2 linked regions of the Ruegeria pomeroyi DSS-3 genome follow. The protein of the gene in region 2 interacts with the protein of the main gene of each other region in a pairwise test. Links are inferred from orthologs where the notes say so. Each region holds a gene or a part of one and is shown on either strand. Other genes may lie near its edges.

The links. Proteins that work in one complex are often made in the same cells at the same time.
Region 1: the proteins of SPO_RS15845 (region 2) and ssb interact in binary tests that used the Escherichia coli proteins (3 or more experiments, as listed by UniProt). The link is inferred for Ruegeria pomeroyi DSS-3 from one-to-one orthologs.

Annotation. Positions count from the first base shown.
Region 1 is NC_003911.12:1,740,014-1,743,131, forward strand. The notes cover bases 1-2,917. They hold ssb (single-stranded DNA-binding protein), read right to left. Parts: upstream 1,772-2,917; coding sequence 1,229-1,771; downstream 1-1,228. Other genes in these bases: aroB (3-dehydroquinate synthase), read left to right, coding at 1-132; SPO_RS08320 (site-2 protease family protein), read right to left, coding at 143-1,213; SPO_RS08330 (lytic transglycosylase domain-containing protein), read left to right, coding at 1,981-2,559; SPO_RS08335 (SDR family NAD(P)-dependent oxidoreductase), read left to right, coding at 2,763-2,917. Also shown: more of SPO_RS08335, read left to right, coding at 2,918-3,118. UniProt on the Escherichia coli protein: Plays an important role in DNA replication, recombination and repair. Binds to ssDNA and to an array of partner proteins to recruit them to their sites of action during DNA metabolism. Acts as a sliding platform that migrates on DNA via reptation.
Region 2 is NC_003911.12:3,334,925-3,338,160, forward strand. What follows is about bases 83-3,075. They hold SPO_RS15845 (primosomal protein N'), read right to left. Parts: upstream 2,688-3,075; coding sequence 477-2,687; downstream 83-476. Other genes in these bases: SPO_RS15840 (anti-sigma factor family protein), read left to right, coding at 83-327; fsa (fructose-6-phosphate aldolase), read left to right, coding at 2,806-3,075. Outside these bases: more of SPO_RS15840, read left to right, coding at 1-82; more of fsa, read left to right, coding at 3,076-3,236.

The sequences.
Region 1 (3,118 bases), 1.6 Mb from region 2 along the record:
CAGGACAAGAAGGTGGTGGACGGGCAGTTGCGCTTTATCCTGGCGCGCGGCATCGGTCAGGCCTTTGTCACCTCGGACGTCCCGCGCGAGGCGGTGCTGACTGTACTTGAGGATGCGCTGGCAAGTTGCTGAAAAGGGGCGTTTACCGCCCTTGAATCACCATCAGCTCACCCACGTTCTCGCGGGTGACATAGCCCAGCATTCGCCCGTCGGCCGAGGTGACGGCCACCGCGGGCGCCCCCTGATAAAGCGCGTCCAGCACCGTCTCCAGCCCGCTGGCTAGCGGCACCTGCGGGATCTCGCGATCCATCACCGTTTCCGCTGGATCCGAGCGCGGATGATCCGCCGCCAGCGCCGCGAACAGCCGTGCCCGTGTCACGAATCCCAACAGATGCCCCTCGCCATCCAGCACCGGGAATTCGTGCTGGGTGGTGTGCAGCACCGCCTGCGCGGCGGTGGCCAGCGTGTCGGTCGGGCCAAGCGCTTCGAACCGGGTGATCATCGCGTCGCGCGCCAGCAGGCGGCGGGTCACCGCGCGCATGGCGACATCCTGCGCCTCCGCATTGGCGGCGATAAAGACAAAGACCGCGATCAGCACCAATACCGGATTGCCGCCGCTGAGACCGGCAAAGCCGAAGAGCAGCGCCACCAGCTGCCCGGCGGCGGCGGCGATGCGGGTGGCGCGCACCCGGTCCATCGTCAGGCTGAGCGCGGCGCGCAGCACCCGCCCCCCATCCATCGGAAAGGCCGGGATCAGGTTGAACACCGCCAGGAACAGGTTGACCATCGCCAGCCGGCCCAGGAAATCGGGCTCGGCGCTGTCGATGGCGGCCAGCGTTTCGAACCGAGTGTCGACGCCGACAAGGGTGAGTGCCGCCCAGATCGCCACATTCACCGCTGGACCAGCCAGAGCCACGACGATTTCCTGCCCGGGTTTTTCGGGCATCCGGTCCAGCCGGGCCAGCCCGCCAATGGGCAGCAGCGTGATATCGGGGGTACGGATGCCGTATCGGCGCGCGGTCAGGGCGTGACCGTATTCATGCGCCACCACACAGGCAAACAGGGCCAGCACAAAGGCGGTGTTCTCCACCGCGCTGGGCCAGCCGCCCATCTGATAGGCCGAAACGCCGATCCAGCCGATGAGCAGAAAGAAGGTGACATGGACCTTCAGTTCCGAGCCGAAAAGGCGGCCGAGCGTGAAGGACCATGTCATGATATGTCTCCGGTCTTAGAACGGGATCTCGTCGTCGTCGATGCCGCCCGATGCGGGGCCGCGTCCGCGTCCACCCCCGCTGCTGCTGCCGCCACCCGAGGGGCCGCCGCCATAGGGATCGCCCGCCGGGCCGCTGTCGTAACCGCCGCCATAGCTGTCGCCGCCGCCCTGACCGCCGCCAAAGCCGCCGCCACCGCCGCCTTCGCCGCGCCCGTCGAGCATCACCAGCGTTGCGCCAAACCCCTGCAGCACCACCTCGGTGGAATAGCGGTCCTGGCCGGACTGGTCCTGCCATTTGCGCGTCTGCAACTGGCCCTCCAGATAGACCTTGGACCCTTTGCGCAGATATTGTTCGGCAACGCGGACCAGACCTTCGCTGAAGATGGCGACCGAATGCCATTCGGTCCGTTCGCGCCGCTCACCCGTATTGCGATCCTTCCAGTTTTCCGAGGTGGCAATGCGCAGGTTGCACACCTTGCCCCCGTTCTGAAATGTCCGCACCTCGGGGTCGCGGCCCAGATTTCCCACCAGAATGACTTTATTGACCGAGCCAGCCATGGGTTCCCCGTCTCCTGTTCTTGTTGCATCTTGTCTTGTGATCGGCCCGAATCTCGCCGACCCGTCCCGACAGACCCTACACGCGCGTGCGGGCAGAGGGAAACCGCTAGCAAGGTTTTGCCGGTTCAACCGGCCCGCGCGGGCAGGGTTTTCTTCGCCGTCAAACCGGCTATAGTCCCGCGCGAGGGGTTAGGGACAGGTTCATACCGATGCGCAGGCTCTTTTCCGGTTTCATCGCGGCGGCGGTTGCCGTCACCGCCATGCCTGCGGGTGCGGACATGTTCTCGACCAAGAACCGGCGCGACCTGTTCCAGAAACAGGCGCGGCTGCTCGATACACGGGGCGCCAGCCAGTACGAAAGCTCGACCCGCCTGCAACCGCCCACCGCCCAGACCACGCCGACCCGGCGCTATGCCGGCAAGTACAAGGGCGAATATCTGCAAATGGCCCGCGATGCGGCCCGGCGCCACAATATCCCCGAGGATCTGTTCCTGCGGCTGGTGCAGCAGGAAAGCGGCTGGAACCCGCATGCCAAATCGCACAAGGGCGCGCTGGGACTTGCCCAGCTTATGCCGGGCACCGCGCGGGCGCTGGGGGTCGATCCGGGCGATCCGTACGAGAACCTCGATGGCGGCGCCCGCTATCTGTCGCGGCAATACCGCAAGTTCAAATCCTGGCGCCTGGCGCTGGCGGCCTATAACGCCGGCCCCGAAGCGGTCGAGAAATACGGCGATGTTCCGCCTTATGAAGAGACCAAGAACTACGTCAAGGTGATCTGGGGCAGCTGATCGGGCCGCTCCGGCTCGGAAACCGCTCTTTACCGGGCATTCGATCTGGTCCCGCTGGGAGGCAGTTTCGAGACCTTAAGGTGCTGGCATTATGTTTGGCGGGCCTCATCCCAGTGGTTCCAGTTGGCCAAAGGGTAACCACTCATCGGGTGAATTTCGGAAGACGCCAAGCTCGCAGATCACGACAAACAGGAGTGATATAGATGCTGGTTGACGGTCTTTCCGCGTTGGTTACTGGTGGGGCTTCCGGGTTGGGACTGGCCGTGGCCGAGGCTTTGACAAATGCCGGCGCCAAGGTCGCCTTTCTGGACCTGAATGAAGAGAAGGTGTCACAGGTGGCCGATCAGATCGGCGGCGTTGGTATCGCGTGCGACGTTTCCGACCCGGGTGCAGTGTCCGACGCATGGGCAATAGCCTGCGGGCACAACGGGCAGATCCTCATCGATGTGAACTGCGCAGGTATTCCAGGTGGTATGCGGTTTGTTGGGCGTGACGGTCCGGTGGATATGGCCACCTTTGCTCGGGTCATCGCTGCCGACTTCATAGAAGCGGTCGGCGT
Region 2 (3,236 bases):
ATGAACAGTTGGATGTCCAAGCGGATCGGCGCGCCGGTCAGCCCGCCGGACCTCTCCGCCTCGGGCTTTGCCCTGATGGGCGGGCGCATCCTGCCTGCGGGCAAATGGGTGGCCGGGCTCTATATGTATGAGAATTCCGAAGGCCAGCGGATCACCCTCTATGTGGCGCCGCAGGAGGAGGGTAACAGTACCTTGCGCTTTGCCGGGGACCGGCAGACCGAAAGTCTGCACTGGGCCAAGGGCGGGTTGGGCTTTGTCCTGACCGGTGCGCTGGCCCGTGAGGATCTGCGCCAGATGGCGACCAGCGCCTATGAGCAATTGCTCTAGCATCGGAGGTCGAAAAAGGGGGCGCTGCCCCCTCGGCCCTCGCGGGCCTCACCCCCGGAGTATTTCCGACCAGAAAGAAGCCGGAATGCGGGTCCTGCTTCTTTCTGGTAATAAGTACTCCGGAGCGCGAGGCGGAGCCTCGCAAAAGATCAAAGAAAGCTCTGTGGGTCGATATCGACACTGAGGCGCAGATCGCCCTTCAGCCGCAGCGGCGCGATCCAGCGGGCGATCGCCTCTTGCAGGGGGGCGCCCTTGGGCGCCTTGACCAAGAGCCGCACCCGATGGCGGCCCCGGACGCGGGCGATGGGCGCGGGTGCCGGGCCAAAGACCTGCGCCCCGATCTGGCGCAGGGCTGCGTCGTTGCGTGCCATGGCGGTGCCGAGATCGAAGACCGGCCCAGCCTCGGGGCCCGACAGGATGATCCCCGCCATCCGCCCATAGGGCGGCACTCCGGCGGCCTGACGCTCAGCCGCCTCGGCACGCCAGAACCGTTCCTCGTCCCCCGCAAGGATGGCGCGGATCACCGGGTGTTCGGGCTGATAGGTCTGCAACAGCGCCTGGCCCGGTTTCTCGGCGCGCCCCGCCCGGCCCGCCACCTGCCGCATCAGCTGGAAGGTGCGCTCGGCGGCGCGCAGGTCCGAGCCCTGCAGGCCCAGATCGGCATCGATCACCCCCACCAGCGTCAGCAAGGGAAAGTTGTGCCCCTTGGCCACCAACTGGGTGCCGATGACGATATCCGCCTCACCTGCCGCAATCGCCTCGATCCGCTCCTTCAGCGCGCGGGCGGTGCCGAACATGTCCGAGCTGAGCACCGCGATGCGGGCCTCGGGAAAACTGGCGGTGGCCTCTTCGGCCAACCGCTCGATACCCGGACCAACAGGGGCGAGCCGCCCCTCGGCGCCGCAATGAGGACAGGTTTCGGGGATCGGCTTGGTCTCGCCGCACTGGTGGCACATCAACCGTTTCAGGAACCGGTGTTCGACCATGCGCGCATCGCAATGGTCACAGCCGATCTGTTGCCCGCAGGCCCGGCACAGCGTGACCGGGGCATAGCCGCGCCGGTTGAGGAAAAGCAGCGATTGTTCCCCCTTGGCCAGCCGGTCGCTTACCGCCCGGCGCAGGTTGGGCGAGATCCAGCTGGAAGGCTGCATCGTCTCGGCCCGCATGTCGATGGCCTGCATCTGCGGCAGCACCGCCGGACCAAAACGCGAGGTCAGCTCCACCCGTTCGTATTTGCCCGCATCCGCATTGGCCCAGCTTTCCAGCGAGGGCGTGGCGCTGGCCAGCACCACCCGCGCGCCGCAGATCGCCGCGCGCAGCACCGCCATGTCACGCGCATTATAGAGTACCCCGTCCTCCTGCTTGTAGGAGGTGTCGTGTTCCTCATCCACGATGATCAGGCCCAGGTCGCGGAACGGCAGGAACAGCGCCGAGCGCGCGCCCACCACCAGCTGCGCCGCGCCCTGCCCCACCATGCGCCAGACGCGGCGGCGTTCGGTCATGGTCGCGCCCGAATGCCATTCGGCGGGCCGCGCCCCGAACCGCGCCTCGACCCGGCTCAGGAACTCGGCCGTCAAAGCGATCTCGGGCAGCAGCACCAGCGCCTGCCGGCCCATGCGCAGCGCCTCGGCCACTGCCTCCAGATAGACCTCGGTCTTGCCGGCACCGGTGACGCCCTTGAGCAGCGTGGTGCCGTAGCGCCCGCTGCGCAGCCCCGCGCGCAGGCTGTCGGCGGCGCGGACCTGATCCTCGGTCAGCGCCTTGCCGGGCAGATCGGGGTCGAGATGCGGATAGGGCAGATCGCGCGGGCTGTCCTCTTCCCGCACGGCGCCTTGTTTGACCAGCCCCTTGACCACTGACGCGGTCACCCCTGCCATTTCGGCCAGTTCCTTGAGGGTGAAGGCCAGCCCGCCATAATCGCGCAGCACCTCAAGCACGCGGGCGCGCGCGTCGGTCATGCGGTCGGGGTCCACACCGCCTAGCCGATAAACCTTGCGCATCGAGGGCGGATCGCCCAGGCCCGGCGCGCGGGTGGCCAGGCGCAGCATCGCGGGCATCGGCGTCAGCGTGTAATCGGCGGTCCTGCCCAGAAAACTTCTCATCTCCTCCCGCATCGGTGCAACGTCGAGTACCCGCAATACCGAGCGAATCCTGGAGCGGTCAAAGTCACCCCGCCCCGGCCCCCAGACCACGCCCAGCACCTTGCGCGGGCCCAGCGGCACCTCGACAAAGGCACCCACGAAACAGCCGCCTTCGGGCGCCTTGTAATCAAGCGTCCGGTCGAGCGGCTGCGTGGTCAGGACCGAGACCAGCGCTCCCTCTTCAAAAAACCCGCCGCTGTCCAAGCCGCCCGTGTCCAAGCTGATGGCTCCCGTCAAACCCGATGCGCAGGCACAGCCCGGCATTCGGGGTTTGCGCCGCCTGTCTCATGAGGTAAAGGCAAGCCAGACCGAGGCCAACCCATCAAAGGACTGCCCCATGAAATTCTTCGTTGATACCGCCGAGATCGACGCCATCGCCGAGTTGAACGACCTGGGTATGGTGGACGGCGTCACCACCAACCCCTCGCTGATCAAGAAATCGGGCCGCGATATCATCGAGGTCACGCGCGAGATCTGCGCCATGGTCGACGGGCCGGTTTCGGCCGAGGTGACCGCCACCGATGCCGAAACCATGATCGCCGAAGGGCGCAAGCTGGTCGAGATCGCCGGCAATATCGCGGTCAAGGTGCCGCTGACCTGGGACGGGCTGAAAGCCTGCAAGGTGCTGTCGGACGACGGCCACATGGTTAACGTGACGCTATGCTTCTCGGCCAACCAGGCGCTTCTGGCGGCCAAGGCGGGCGCAACCTTCATCTCGCCCTTCATCGGGCGGCTCGACGATATCAACCTGGACGGGATGGAACTGAT